Regions from separate parts of the Methylobacterium terrae genome, predicted to be linked through region 2. Evidence: riboswitches for the same ligand, from Rfam matches in the RefSeq annotation. Region 2 holds a riboswitch; the other holds the start of a gene.
What was found. Region 2 has a riboswitch for ZMP and ZTP ahead of DK419_RS05425 (bifunctional folylpolyglutamate synthase/dihydrofolate synthase). Riboswitches for the same ligand answer to the same signal wherever they lie in the genome.

Region 1 (7,487 bases), 840 kb from region 2:
CTGGGGCGAGAGCTTGGCGCGGTTGCGCGTGAAGCAGCGCTCCACTTCCGGGCTGTCCGGATCGGCCCCGGCGCAGAGCTTGAAGTAGTCGCCGGCACAATTCATCTGGAGGCCCTGATCGTCCCGCTGGGCGAGGGCCGGCGTCGCCGCCAGGGAGGTCAGGGCCAGAAGCGTCAGGAAGGCCGCGGTGGCGGCGGGCGCACGAAGCGACGTCGGGTTCAAGGTGTCATCCCCGCTGGAGAAGCTGAGGCCCTAGGGTAGGTGTCCCGGGCCGCCGGACAAGCGCGGAGAGGTCACACAGGCGCGGGGATGCGCGCCGCGCCGGCGTCGCACCCGTCGGGCCGGCGGGCCGCGCCGCGCTTCTCAGATCTTGGCCGTATTCTTGCCGCAGCGCCAAGTTCAAGATGCCGGCCGCGGGCAGACGAGCTTGCCTCTCAAGGCCAAGCTTGGATTAAAGTTCGCTGAATATCGTTTTCAGATCGCATTAAAATCCACGGCTTTATTGCGGCGCCAACGAAGCACGAGGCGGCTCCCATCGGCGCCCGCGGCTCCGGCAGGCATTCCGTCCGCCGCGGCCCGGCCCCGTCAGCCGCGAGGCCATGCGGCGATGCGCGACGACGAGACCGACACCGACGCTCCGGCCGGACCGGAGCCGGTATCCCGCGAGCGGCCCGCGGGGCCGCCGAGGGCCGAACTCGACGCCGGCACCCGGCGCCGCCTCGGCCGGGCGCTGCGCGCCCATTACGCCGACCTGCTGAGCGCTCCGGTGCCGGACCGCTTCGCCGCGCTCATCGCCGGGCTCGACGGGGGACCCCCGCCCGCGAACGCCGCCGGACCGGCCGATAGCCCCGAGGCCGCCCCCGGCCAGGAGGACGCCCGATGACGCCCGCGATGAAACCCGTCGATCCCGAGATGCGCGCGCTGCTGCTCGGCTCGATCCCGGCCCTGCGCGCCTTCGCGTTCTCGCTGACCCGCGACTTCGACCGCAGCGACGACCTCGTGCAGGAGACCCTGGTGCGGGCCTGGACCAAGGCCGACAGCTTCACCCCCGGCACCAACCTCTATGCCTGGCTGTTCACCATCCTGCGCAACCTGTTCTACTCCGAGCAGCGCAAGCGCCGGCGCGAGGTCGAGGATGCCGACGGGGTGATGGCCGGGCGCCTCACCGCCCTGCCGGACCAGGAGGCGCGGGTCGAGCTCTCGGCCTTCCAGGCGGCGCTGAGCACCCTGCCGGCGAACCAGCGCGAGGCGCTGGTGCTGGTGGGCGCCCAGAACTTCACCTACGAGGAGGCGGCCGAGATCTGCGGCGTCGCCGTCGGCACGATCAAGAGCCGGGTCAGCCGGGCCCGCGGCCGCCTGGTCGAGCTGCTCGGCATGACCGGCCCCGACGACATCGGCAGCGACGGCGCGACGCTGGCGGCCATGAGTCATCCATGATCAGTCATCCATGATCGGTCATCCATGATGGGTCATCCCTGATGGGTCCTGCGCGATCGGGGCTCCCCATGACCGGCCGTCCGCCGTCGGGCGGGGACGCCCGCGCCGGCCCCGGCGCGGGCCGGAACGCCGCATCCCGGAACAGTTTCCCGGGCTGCACGGTTTCGACGACCCAGCGGCAGTTCCGCCGCGCCACCTGCATCCGTGGAGTTGGTCTCGATGCCCCGCCCCTACGAAGCCGTCGCGGACGCGATCCGCATCGCCCGCGCCATCGTGATGCACGAGGGCTCCGCGCTCGCCGCGGCGGCGCGGACGGGAAACGATGCGGCGCTCGATGCGGCGAGCTGCGACCTCGTCAGCCGGATCGCCCAGGCGATCCTCGACGCCGAGAACGAGGCCATGGCCCGGACCGTCCTCGCCGCCGATCCCTTTCCGGAGAGGCGTCTGAGCGCGTGAGGCTCCGCCCCGCCTGACGCCGCGCCTCAGAGGTCCGATCCCTCCGCCGCGATCGCCGCTTCGTAGGCCGCCAGGCTCGGCGCCTCGGCCGGCAGGGACGGGATCGCGACCTCCGCGAGCCGGGAGCGGGCCTCGACCAGGGCGTCGAGCAGGATCGCGGTGTCGCGGGTGAACGGCAGCAGCAGGCCGCCGCCCTGGGCACGGATGCGCTCGGCCGGGGCGCCCGCATCGAGGGCGACCACCTTGTAGCCCGCCGCCCACACCTCCGACAGGACGTAGGAGTAGGTCTCGGGCCAGACGCTCGACAGGAACACGTAGTCGGGGTCGACATCGGCGAGGAGGTGCGGCAGTTCCTCCGGCCGGTAGGAGCCCGTCACCGCGAGGGTGCCGAGGCCCTCGACCCGCGTGAGGTCGGCGACGGAGCCGATCACCGTGAAGGCGATCGGGCGACGCTCCCGTGCCGCGCGCTCGGCGAGCGCCACCACGAGCTCGAACCCCTTGTGAGCGCCGATGCCGCCGACGAGGGCGACCCGCACGGCGCCGGTGCGCGGCCGGCGCGCGCGCTCGGCGATGGGGCCGGGCGCCGCGTCGGGATGCGGCACCACCGCGATGCCGGTCAGGCCGAGGCGGCGGGCATAGCGCTCGGCGGTGTCGCGGGAGGGCGCCACGAGGCGCCGGGCCCCGCGCAGGATGCGCTCGTTCGTCGCGAGCCAGCCGTCGAGGCCGCCGCCCATCAGGGCGTTCTGGTCGGCGTAGTCGTAGGCGACGCCGCTCACCGTGCACTGGCGGCAGATGTCGGCCGGCGGCTCCTCGCAGTAGAAGTTGCGTCCGTCGACCAGATGAACCTTCGGGCAGTACCACTGGTAGTCGTGCAGCGTGACCGCGTAGGGCCAGCGGCCCGAGAACAGCCGGTCGAGGAGGGCCGCGTCGTAGCCGATGCGCGCGTTGAGGTGGAGATCGACGGCGACGCCGCGCGCCTCGAGCGCCTCGAGGAGCCCGAGCAGCTCGTCGGGCCGCAGGGTGACGCTCGCCGCGGCGGCGTGGAGGGCGAGGATCAGGCGCCTGGCCGGGCCCCGACCCGTCGGCGCCAGGGACCCGATCTCGTGGTCACCCGCCCGGGCGAGGCCGGAGACCTGGTCGATGTACCGCCCCGCGCCGCCGCCGAAGCCGTGGCCGACATGGAGGGTCAGGCGGCGGACGCGCTCGGCGAGCAGGGTGCCGAGGACGGCGGTCCGCAGCGGGCGCAGCGGGTCGGCGGCGATGAAGGCGTCGACCTCGTCCTGATACTCGGGGTAGAGGGCGAGGAGGCGGTCGTGGTTGCGCTCCAGGATCGCCAGCCGCTCCGACTTCCCGAACGACACCGAGCCCTCGTGCTCGACGTAAGCATCGGTGGCCGCGACGTGGATCCAGCCGAGGTCGCGGGCCTTGAGGCACCAATCGACCTCCTCGCAATAGCCCCGGCCCCATTCCGGCGAGAGCGCCCCGACCTCGTCGAGGGCCTGCCGGTTCAGGTAGAGGCAGAAGCCGACCCCCGTCGGGATCGTGACGGCGCCGAACCCTGCCGCCTCGAGGGCGGCGTCGATCGCCGCGGGGGGCAGCCCGAGGAGCGGCCCTTGCGCCTCCGGCATGCCCGGGAAGCCCAGGATGGTGGCGTTGTTCGAGAGCGGCGTGGCGCTGGCGATGCCGGGGCGGCGGTGGCAGGCGCGGGCGAGCTTCTCCAGCGCCCGGGGCGCCAGCACCGTGTCGGCGTTGACGAGGACGCAGTCCTCGCCGGGCTCGAGCAGGGCGAGGCCGCCGTTGACCGTGCCGATGAAGCCGAGATTCTCGCGGTTGCGCAGCACCGTCAGGGCCGGATGCCCCGCGGCCGCGAGGTCGTCGAGGGCGCGGGTGACCGCCGGATCGGGCGAGGCATCGTCGATCACCAGGGCGCGCATCCGCCCGGGGGCGAGCTGCGGCAGCAGCGAAGCGAGGCAGGCCTCGAGGTCGGACAGGCCGTTATAGACCGGCACGATCGCGCAGGCCGGGGGCGGCGTGCGGCCGCTCTCCGGCACCGGCTCGGGCGCCGCCGGCTCGGCGAGGACGAGGCGCGCGCCGCCCCCGGGCCGGATCGCCGCGACGAGGCGCTCGCGCAGGGCCAGGCGCTCGTCGCGCGTCGCCGCCGGGTCGTTGGGCAGGAGGAGCGCCCGCGCCTCCGCCCGGGCGAGCTCGATGGTGCCGCGCAGGTGGCCGATGACCTCGCCGGCCCCGACGGGGCCGACCGCGAGGTCGGTGCCGGGCGTGAGCGCGCCGGGCGGGAAGGCGAAGGCGGCCGAGTGGCGGCCGAACAGCTCCAGCAGGTCGGCCCGCGGGTGGGTCTCGACCTGCGCCACCTCCTCGCCGTCGCGCACCGCCCGCACGGTGCTCGGCCTGTCGGGCCCGGCGGCGTCGAAGACCCAGCCGGTGACGCGGCTCGGGGCCTCGACGTGGAGGCTGGAGCGCAGCCGCGGGGCGTAGGCGCCGAGATCCGCCACGGTGTCGCCGGCCCGCACCGCGATGCCGTGGGGCCGCCCGTCGAGGGCCCAGGCCGGCAGGCTCAGGCGAAAGCCGTTCCAGCCGCCCTCGCGCCCGCCGAAGCGCAGCTCCGGACGGTAGAGCCCGGGCCGGACCGGCTCGCCCTCGAGCCCGTCGACGACGAGGTGCACGGCCGGCAGCGGCTCGGCGGACAAGGACGAGACCCAGCCCGTCAGCACGCCGCCGACGACGCCGTCGAGGTGGACCGCGTGGCATCCCGGCCCGACCGCGATCCGCTGCTGGTCGGCGCGGCCCGGCTCGGTCACCGTCAGGCGCAGCGTCGCCGGACCAGCGAGGAGCGCCGGATCGAGGGCGGCGTGCAGGTAGGCGGTGCCGTCCTCGACGAAGCGGCGGTCGACCGGCAGCGCGTGCTCACGCTCGGAGCCCCGCGCCAGGGCCAGCTCGACCGCGTCCGGATCGGCCTCCGGGTTGAGGGCGACCAGGATTCCGCAATTGTAGGCCCGGGTCCAGGCGACCGGGCCGGGCGGAGGCACGAACCACTGGCGCCCCGTCTCCGCGAGGCGCCGCGCGCGTTTCAGGATCGTCACGTCGCTATAGACCGCACACAGGAGGGAGCCGCCGGCACGGAACCGGGGCCGTCGATCTCCTCTAACCGAGACCACGGCCGTGTGCGAACTGCCGCGGCGTCACACTGTTCCGTGCCGTCCGCAGAAACCGGTGGCGGCAACCGGGACGGTCGCGCGGATCCGGTCGGAGGCGTCCGGCGACGCCTGTGCTGGTGTCCTCGAGCGCCGGGATCTCAGCCGGGGCTTTCCGTGCGGGAGCCATGGCGGTAGGATCCGACGACCTCGCGTGACTGACGCTGGAGATGGGCAACCATCGGGGAGCGCGAGCGGACATCGCCGCGCGTCTGGGCATCCTCCTGCAATGGAACAGTGATGCCCACCTTGAGCAACCTTCTTGCTTTCGCGGCGATCGCGCTCGGCATGGTCCTGACGCCTGGGCCCAACATGATCTACCTGATCTCGCGCTCCATCTGCCAGGGCAGGATCGCGGGTTTGATCTCCCTCGGCGGCGTGGCCTTGGGCTTCGTCTTCTACATGCTCTGCGCGGCCCTCGGCATCACCGCCTTCGTCCTCGCAGTGCCCTACGCCTACGACGCGATCCGCATCGGTGGCGCGCTCTACCTGCTCTGGCTCGCGTGGCAGGCCGTCCGGCCCGGCGGACGCTCGCCCTTCGAGGTCAAGAACCTGCCGAAGGACAGCCCGCGAAAGCTGTTCCTCATGGGCCTCCTGACCAACCTGCTCAATCCGAAGATCGCGGTCATGTATCTCTCGCTGCTGCCGCAGTTCATCGATCCCGCGGCCGGCGGCGTGCTGGGCCAGGCCCTCGTGCTCGGCGCGACGCAGATCGTCATCAGCGTCCTCGTCAACGCGACCATCGCGGTCGCGGCCGGATCAATCGCGCTGTTCCTGACCCGCCGGCCGTCCTTCGCGGTCGTGCAGCGCTGGATCATGGGAACGGTGCTGGCCGCGCTGGCCGTCCGGATGATGACGGAGGCTCGCCGCTGAAGCGGGCGGTCTGAACCCGGTCTCTCGCATCCGCCGAACGCGCGGCTCGGCGCTGAGCTCTAGACCGCCAGCGCCAGCAGCCGGTCGCAATCGACATGCGCCTCGAGGTGGTCGGCGAGGCGGTCGAGCACGCCCTCGATCACCGCCTCGTAAGCCTCCGGGCCCGGCGCGGCGCCGAGGCGGGCCAGCCACAGGGCGCGCTGGCCCTCGTCGGAGAACAGCCCGTGGACGTAGGTGCCGCTGACGAGCCCGTCGGCGGAGACCGCGCCGTCGGTGCGGCCGTCGGCGAGGCGCAGCAGCGGCCGGGCGGCGTCGGGCCCGCCGGTCTCGCCGACATGCATCTCGTAGCCGGTGAACGGGGTCCCGTCCGGCAGGCTCACGCCGCTCGCCGCGGCCAGCCGCTTCTCGGCGGTCATCACCGTCGCCACGTCGAGGAGGCCGAGGCCCGCCACCGTGCCGGGCGGGCCCTCGATGCCCTGCGGGTCGCTCAGGGTCGTGCCGAGCATCTGGTAGCCGCCGCACAGGCCGAGCACCCGCCCGCCCCGGCGGCGATGGGCCAGGATGTCGATGTCCCAGCCTTGCGCGCGCAGGAAGGCGAGGTCGGGGATCGTGGTCTTCGAGCCCGGCAGCAGCACGAGGTCGGCCGGCGGGATCGGCCGGCCGGGATCGACCAGCACCACGCTCACCCCCGGCTCGGCCCGCAAGGGGTCGAGATCGTCGAAATTGGCGATGCGGGGCAGGACCGGCACCGCCACGACCCTCCCACCCGGCCGCTCGGCCCCTTTCAGCCCCATCACGTCCTCCGCCGGCAGCCGGGCGGCCTCGGGGAAGTGCGGGATCAGCCCGAGCGCCTCCCAGCCGGTGCGGGCGGCGATGAGCCCCATGCCGTCGGCAAACAGCGACGGGTCGCCCCGGAAGCGGTTGACGAGGAAGCCCCGCACCATCGCGGCATCCTCGGGATCGATCACCGCCTTCGTGCCGACGAGGCTCGCGATCACCCCGCCGCGGTCGATGTCGCCGAGCAGCACCACCGGCGTCCCGGTGGCGCGGGCAAACCCCATATTGGCGATGTCGCCGCGGCGCAGGTTGACCTCGGAGGCCGAGCCCGCGCCCTCGACCAGCACCAGGTCGGATTCCGCCCGCAGCCGCCCGAAGCTCTCGACGACCGCCGCAAGGAGGCGCGGCTTCCAGGCCTGGTACTCGCGGGCCCGCGCGGTGCCGACCATCCGCCCCTGCACCACCACCTGGGAGCCGGTCTCGCTCTGGGGCTTGAGGAGCACCGGGTTCATGTGGACCGAGGGCGCCACGCCCGCCGCCCGGGCCTGGAGCGCCTGGGCGCGGCCGATCTCGCCGCCGTCGGCCGTCACGGCGGCGTTGTTCGACATGTTCTGCGGCTTGAACGGCCGCACCCGCAGGCCCCGTCGCGCGTAGAGGCGGGCGAGCCCGGCGACGATCAGCGACTTGCCGACATCCGAGCCGGTGCCCTGGATCATCAGGGCCCGCGGCCTCGAT
Region 2 (7,487 bases):
GAGCAGCTGGTCTGGATCATCGCCGGCGGCGCGCTCGGCGACGAGGCGCTCGGCGGCCTGCGGGCGGCGCAGTACCTCGTCGGCATCGTGCTCCTGATGCTCGCCGCGACCGAGAACGTGGTGCCGACGGGCGCGGGCCGGGCCTACGCGACCGGCGGCGAGCCGGCCCTGCGGGCCTATCTCCTCGGCGTCACCCGCCGCCTCGGCGTGCCGGTGGGCTTCCTCCTCGCGGTGGTGGCGGTGCCGGCCGATCTCTGGCTGCGCCTCGTCTTCGGCGCGCCCTACGTTCCCTTCGCGCCGTGCCTGCGCTGGCTGGCGCTCGGGGTCGTGTTCATCTTCCTGCGGGACATGGTGGCGCAGATCTTCCGGGCCCGGCGCCGCACCGACGTGATCTTCCGCGCCTTCGCGGTCAGCCTCGCGGTGTCGCTGGCGCTGATCCAGCCGCTGCTCACCCGCTACGGCGCCACGGGGGCGGCGGCCGTGGTGGCGCTCGCCCACGCCGCCTCGCTGCTGGCGCTGCTCGCGGCTCTCCGCCGCGGCACCGTGCCGGAGGCCGGGAGCCCCGAGCGATGCTGAACGCCCTGATCGCAATCGCGGCGGCGACCTGGTTCACGGTCGCCTACCCGGTCCTGCGCCGCCGCCTCGCGGTGCGGGCCGCGTCCGCGAACGCGCCGGTCTTCTGGCCGCTCGCGCTCGTGACGGTGTTCGCCTTCATGCCGCTCGTCTTCACGGTGCCGCGCGAGGACGGCAACGCGGTGCTGGAGCAGGGGCTGACGGCCTCGAACGTCGTCACCATCGTGCTCACCGGCCTCACGGCGCTCTACCTGCTCGCCAAGATCGCCGCCGACCGCCGGGTGCTGACCCTGCCCTTCGCCATGCCCTACCTGCCGTTCACGATGATGATCGGGGTGAACGGCCTGAGCGCCGCCTGGTCGATCGTGCCGGCCTACACGCTCTACCGCACCGCCGAGCTCGCGGTGTTCACCCTCGCCTCGATCCTGATCTTCGACCGGCCCGACATCCGGCGGCGGCTGGCCGACCTCCTCGCCATCGTGACGGTCGCCTGGCTCGTCTCGGTGATCCCGGAAACCCTCCAGAGCCTCGCCCACGGCATCGTGTTCTCCTCGGCCAAGAACAACATGATGCCGCTCGTCTGCGCGCTCCTCGGCTTCGCCGCCTGGTTCGGCCCGCCCAACCCGCGGCGCGGCCGCTACCTGATGCTGGCGGCGGCCGGCTTCGTCATCGCGGGCTCCGCCGCCTCGACCGGCGCGCTGGTCGCGGTCGGGCCGGCGCTGATGATCGCCTCGCGCCGGCCCGGCCTGCGGCTCGCCGGCATCGTGCTGGCCCTCGTCGCGATCGCCGTGTTCCTGTTCCTGATGGTCGGCCTGTCGAGCTTCCCGGCCCTCCTCGACGCCCTCTCGGTCATCCTCCAGAAGCCCCGGGTCGAGCTCGCCAACGCTACCGGCCGCGGCCAGTTCTGGCCGGTCTTCATCGCGGCGACGCAGGACCGCCTGCTCGGCTCGGGCTTCTCGGCGGCGGACCGCTTCGTGCAGCTCCTGATCCCGACGACCGGGCTCGCCGACGAGCTCGGCCGCGACGCGGTGTTCATCACGAGCTCGCACAACATGTTCCTGAGCGCCTGGGCCGGCACCGGCCTCGTCGGCCTGGGCTTCGCGCTCGCGACCCTGATCGAGCCGATCCGCTTCGCGGCCCGCGCCGATCGCGGCACGCGCCGCATCGTCGCCTGCCTGATCCTGATGCTCGCCCTCAACGGGATGACGACGCCGGGCCTGTTCCAGGACTGGAACGTCAACGTGCTCGCCTACGTGGCGGTGCTGGCCACCGCGCGGGCGGCGCGGCGCGAGGCCGAGGCGACGGCGAGCGTGGCCGAGGCGACGATCCCCTCGCCGTCCTACGGCGGGACGGGCCGGGCCTGGCCCGCGGCTTGAAGCCCCTGGGGCAACGGGAATGTCGTCCGCTCCGCTCGTCCCGGAACGGACCACTTCCGCCCCGTAACGAGAGCCTGTGGGAGCCTTGGGCACGTCATGACCATGGTCGAGAACGTCCGAAACGGGCTGCTGATCGGCGCGGGCCCGCGGGGCGAGGAGGGGCGCGAGCCCTGGTTCCTCGATCCGCGGGAGATCCTGCGCACCGTGCGCCTGCGCTGGATCACGGTGCTGCTGCCCGTGCTCCTCCTCCTCGGTCTCGCCGCGGCCTGGACCCACCTGAACCCGCCGCAATACGCGGCCTCGACCCAGATCCTGATCGATCCGCGCGGGCTCCAGGTGGTCAAGGACGGGCTGACGCCGCCGGACCAGGCGAGCGACGCGAGCCTCCTCCTCGTCGACAGCCAGCTCCGGGTCCTGACCTCCGACGACGTGCTCGGCCGCGTCGTCGACCGCTTCGACCTCGCGCAGGATCCCGAGTTCCAGGGCCGCGAGACCCTGCTCGGCGCCCTCAAGGGCCTGGTCGCGCGGCTCACCGGCCGCACCGAGCCCCCGGCCGACCCGCGGCTCGCGGCGCTCAGGATCCTGCGCGACCGGACGGGGGCGCGGCGCCTCGAGCGCAGCTTCGTGCTCGAGCTCGGGGTGACCTCCGAGGACCGCGACAAGGCCGCTCGGCTGGCCCGCGGCGTCGCCGAGACCTACCTCGCCCGCGACGCCGCCACCCGCTCCGACACGACCCGGCGCGCCGGCGAGGCGATCGAGGGCCGGCTCGCCGAATTGCGCGACGCCCTGCGCAAGGCCGAGGACAAGGCGCAAGGATTCCGGGCCAGGCACAACCTCGTCGGCACCCGCGCCCAGCTCGTGAGCGAGCAGCAGCTGACCCAGCTCAGCGACCAGCTCGGCGCCGCCCGGGCGAAGGCGCTCGAGGCCGGCGCCCGCCTGCGCCAGATCGAGGGCGTGCTCGCCGGCGGTCCCTCCGATTCCGTCAACGAGATCGTCCAGAACCCGACGATCACCGCGCTCCGCGGCCAGCTCGCCGGGGTCGAGCGCCTGCGCGCCGACGCCGAGGAGACCTTGGGGAGACGCCATCCGAGCTACCAGGCCGCCCTGGTGCAGGAGAAGGCCGTGCGCGGCACGATCCAGGCCGAGATCCGCCGCATCGCGGCGGCGAGCCGCAACGACTACCAGGCGGCGCTCGCCAGCGCCCGGACCCTCGCCGACACCCTGGAGCGGCGCAAGGCCGACGCCCTGAAGGTCGGCGACGACTTCGTGCAGCTGCGCGAGCTCGAGCGCCAGGTCGAGGCGAGCCGCGCGGTCTACGAGGCCTTCCTGGTCCGCGCCCGGGAGCTGCAGGAGCAGCAGCGCCTCGACACCTCCGCCTCGCGGATCATCTCGCCGGCCTCGCCGCCGGAGAAGCGCCTCGGCCCCCCGACCCCGGTGGTCTTCGCCGCCGCCCTGGTGGCCGGGCTCGGGCTCGGCCTCGTCGGCAGCCTCGGCCTCGAGCTCCTGGCCGGCCGCGTCCGCTCGCGCCGGCGCCTCGAGGGCCATCTCGGCCGCTCCGGCCTCGACGCCCTGCCCCGGGCACCCCGCGGCGTCGCCGGCGCGGGCGCGTTCCGCGCCAGCTTCGGCACCGCGCGGGGCGACGGCTCCTACGAGGTCGCGCTCGCGCGCCTGCGCCACCGCCTCGCCGCCGCCGCGCCGGGGCAGAGGCCGCTCGTCGTCCTCGTCACCGCGGCGGACGACCGGACCGGCAAGTCGGTGCTGGCCCGGGCGCTGGCGCTCTCGGCCGCGTCCGACCGCGAGCGGGTGATCCTCGTCGATACCGACCCGAAGGGCCTCGTCACCCGCGACCTCGGCGCCGCGGCGCCGCGCGACCTCCCCGCGACCCTGCGCGAGCGCGGGACCCTGGGCGAGGCGCTCATCACCCTCGCGTCGGGCCTGCAGGTCCTGCCGCGGCCCTCCGACCTGCCGCGCGACCTCGCCGGCCGGCTCGCCGACGCGCTCCTGCGCAGCGACGCCGACCTCGTCGTCGTCGATCTCGGCCTCGTCGGCGGCAACGTGGTGACCGAGCGCCTCATCGCCGACGAGCGCATCCCGGTCCTCCTCCTCGCGGTGAGCGCCCGGCGCGGCCGGCTGGCCGCGGTCGACAGGGCGCTGAAGGCGATCGGTGCCGGCCGCCGCCCGCGGATCGTCGTCACCGACGTCGGCGCGCGGGACTGATGCAGCGCGCGGTCGGGCTGCCGTCGGGCTGCGCTCCAGATCCTTGTCCAGGTCCTCGTCCAGATCCTTGATCGCGCCGCGTCACGACCCGGCCCGGTCGAGCCCGGCGGCGATCAGCGCCCGGTCGAGGCCGTCGCCGCCGGCCGAGAGCGCCTCGCGCAAGGCGGCCTCGCCGTCATAGACCATCACGTCGCAGGCCTCCTCCACCGGATCCGCACCGCGATGCAGGCAGGTGCGGATCACGTAGCGGCCGTCCGGCGTGCGGTAGAGCGTCTGCGTCACCGGTACGGGGTCGCCGGGCGGACTCGTCGTCCGGCCGATCGGGTCGGCGAACAGGCTCACCGGATCCCGGCCCGGGCGCGGGGCCGGCGCGGAGGAGTCGTGGCTTTCCGGCATCGTCATCCTCCAGTCTTGCAACTCTGACAATGAAGCCGAGTAATAGCGGCGACAATACACCCTACGATCGCCGCCGCGGTCACAATTGACAACTCAGAGTTATATCTGCGCACCGAAACGCACTCGCTGAACTCTGGCGAACGGCGCCATGACAGCGCAAGCCGCGGTTCGACGCATCCCCGTTTTAGGGCATGACTGGTGCAGGAGTCAGGTTTTCACAGGTAAAGTGTGCGCAGGCCGCGCCGTTACGCGTCGAGCGCACCGTCGTCGAGGGGCGCGATCGGCTCGTCCTTGATCTGGTCGAGGGCGAGCGCGGTGCGCACCGTGCGCACGTTGGGCAGGCCGGTGAGGTGGCCGACGAGCTGCTGGAAGGCGCCGAGATTCGGCGCGACGCATTTGAGCAGGAAGTCGGTCTCGCCCGAGAGGGTCCAGCACTCGCGCACCAGCGGCCAGCCGCGCATCTCCGCCGCGAAGGCGGCGAGCTCCGCCTGGCCCTGCGCGGCGAGCTGCACCATGGCGAAGCACACCACCTCGTAGCCGAGCGCCTTGGGCTCGAGGAGCGCCCGGTAGCCGCGGATGATGCCGGCCTCCTCGAGCGCGCGGACCCGGCGCAGGCAGGGCGGCGCCGACAGGCCGACGCGCCGCGCCAGCTCCACGTTGGTGATGGAGCCGTCGGCCTGCAGCTCCCGGAGGATCGCCCAGTCGATGGCGTCGAGGCGGGCGGGCAAGGCGGCTACGCGATCCTGGCGGGTGACGGGTCGAGGGTGAGTAGCCGCCCGGCGGGGCCGGCACAAGGCGCCCGCACGGTGCGCGCGGTCTCGCGGCCCGTTGCTCCGCGCCGGCTCGTCTCTTATGGGGGATGTCCCGCGTGACTGGCGAGGTTCAAGGTGGTCCGACCACCGGGGAGCGCGGGCATCGTTTCCGCCGCTCGCCTGGGCACCCTTCCCGAGCCGACCACGGGGTGACCCATGAACGCCGCACTGTCGAACGCCGCACTCTCGAACGCCGGACCCGCCGCCGCCTCGCCGGACGCGCCGACCGGATCCCTGCCCGAGGTGCTGGATCGCCTCGACCGCCTGACCGACTGGGAGAAGCGGCCGCGGGGCGGGATGCGGGTCGGGCTCGCGCCGATGCGCGACCTGCTGCACCGGCTCGGCGCGCCGCAGGCGCGCCTGAAGGTCGTCCATGTCGGCGGCACCAAGGGCAAGGGCTCGGTCTGCGCGCTCGTCGAGGCCGGGCTGATGCGGGCGGGCCTGCGGGTCGGGCGCTACGCCTCGCCCCACGTCGAGGCGATTACCGAGCGGGTCTGCCTCCAGGGCCGGCCGGTCGAGGATGCCGTGCTCGCCGGGGCGCTGGCCCGGGCGCTCGACGCCCACGAGGCGGCGCGCCGCGACGGCACCGCGGGCCTCGAGGCGACCTGGTTCGACGTCCTGACCGCCGCGGGCCTCGCGATCTTCGGCGAGGCCGGACTCGACTGGGCGGTGGTCGAGGTCGGGCTCGGCGGGCGCCTCGATTCGACCAACGCGGTCGACGGCGCGGTCGCGGTCGTCACCAATGTCGGGCTCGAGCACACCGAGATTCTCGGCACCACCCGCGCGGCCATCGCCGCCGAGAAGGTCGGCATCCTCAAGCCCGGCGCGGCGCTCGTCACCACCCTCGCTCCCGACGACGAGGCCGGTGCCGTCCTGGCCGCGCGCGCCGCCGCCCTCGGCTGCCCGGTCCTGCGGCCGACGCTTCCGGACGCGGGCTCGATCGCCGGGGAGAACGCGGCGCTCGCCGGCCTCGTCCTCGACCGTCTCGGCGCCGGCGGGGCGTGCGGCCGCGACGGCGCGCGGCTCGGCGCGGACCTCCTCGATGCCGAAACGTGCGCGGGCGCCCGCCTGCCCGGGCGGCTCGAGCGCCGGGTCGTCCCGACCGCGCGCGGCCCGGTGCCGGCGGTGCTCGACGGCGCCCACGTGCCGTTCAACCTCGCGGCGGTCCTGCGCGACCTCGATCGCGACCCGGGCCTCCCGGGGACCTGCACCGCGCTCGTGGCGCTCGCCGGCGACAAGGACGCGGCGGGGTTTTTCGCCGTGCTGGCCCGGCACGCCGCGGCGGTCGTGTGCACCGAGATGCCGGAACGGCGCGGCCACGGCGCTGCGGCGCTCCGGGCGCTCGCCGCCGCCGAGGGGCTGGAGGCCGAGGCGGTGGCGATCCCGGACGCGGCGCTCGCCCGGGCGGCGGACCTCGCCGCCCGGCGCGGCGGCTGGCTGCTGGTGACCGGCTCGCTCCACCTCGTCGGTGCGCTGCGGGCGGCGACCGAGGCGCCCTGAGCGCGGGCCCGGCGTCGTGATCGCGTGCGGAGGGCGGGACGCGGACGTCCCGCGACGGCGACGAGGGGCGGGGGCGCGAGGCCGGTCCGCTCACTGGCTCGCCGGCACGTATAGCTGTCGTGAGTACCACGGGAGCGAGACGGCGCTCACCAGCTGCTGCGAGCCGTCGAAGATCTTGCCGAGCAGGCCGCCCGAGGCCCTGAAGGTGAGGCCCCTCGCCTTGTCGACGCCGTTCGGCGCGCTCGCCAGGACGACCAGCCCCTGATCGATCCGGTAGGTCCGCCGGACCCGGCCGTCGACCGCCGAGACGTTGCGCGAATCGGCCTGCACGCGGCTCGGCTGGGAGCGCTCGTAGCCGATCTGGAACGCGATCTGCTCGCCGCCCTCGCCCGCGACCGACCATGTCTCCTCGACGCTCCCCTTCAGGTTCGTCGCCCGCAGGGTCCTCTCGACCGTCACCTTCGCCGGCTTGCCGACCTTGTAGAAACCGGGCGCGGTCTCGCCATCGCCGTAGGCCTCGACGATGGCGAAGGCCGTCTCCGCGGCGTTCCTGGCCGGAACCGACAGGATGACGGTCGCCTCTTCTCCTCCGACCGGCTTGCCGCCCTGGTCG

Region 1: it holds a riboswitch for ZMP and ZTP, as region 2 does, so the genes downstream of both, DK419_RS01645 (LysE family translocator) here and DK419_RS05425 (bifunctional folylpolyglutamate synthase/dihydrofolate synthase) in region 2, are expected to answer to the same signal.

Annotation. Positions count from the first base shown of each region.
Region 1 is NZ_CP029553.1:369,035-376,521, forward strand. Features, by position in the region: gene DK419_RS01620 (hypothetical protein) at 1-222, opposite strand, end outside; gene DK419_RS01625 (NepR family anti-sigma factor) at 608-883, shown strand; gene DK419_RS01630 (sigma-70 family RNA polymerase sigma factor) at 892-1,437, shown strand; gene DK419_RS01635 (hypothetical protein) at 1,657-1,893, shown strand; gene DK419_RS01640 (glycosyltransferase) at 1,920-4,991, opposite strand; ZMP/ZTP riboswitch at 5,247-5,327, shown strand; gene DK419_RS01645 (LysE family translocator) at 5,343-5,975, shown strand; gene DK419_RS01650 (cobyric acid synthase) at 6,035-7,468, opposite strand.
Region 2 is NZ_CP029553.1:1,209,702-1,217,188, reverse strand. Features, by position in the region: gene DK419_RS05450 (lipopolysaccharide biosynthesis protein) at 1-576, shown strand, start outside; gene DK419_RS05445 (O-antigen ligase family protein) at 570-1,949, shown strand; gene DK419_RS05440 (GumC family protein) at 2,046-4,166, shown strand; gene DK419_RS05435 (hypothetical protein) at 4,248-4,562, opposite strand; gene DK419_RS05430 (Lrp/AsnC family transcriptional regulator) at 4,808-5,290, opposite strand; ZMP/ZTP riboswitch at 5,421-5,507, shown strand; gene DK419_RS05425 (bifunctional folylpolyglutamate synthase/dihydrofolate synthase) at 5,531-6,874, shown strand; gene DK419_RS05420 (hypothetical protein) at 6,965-7,487, opposite strand, start outside.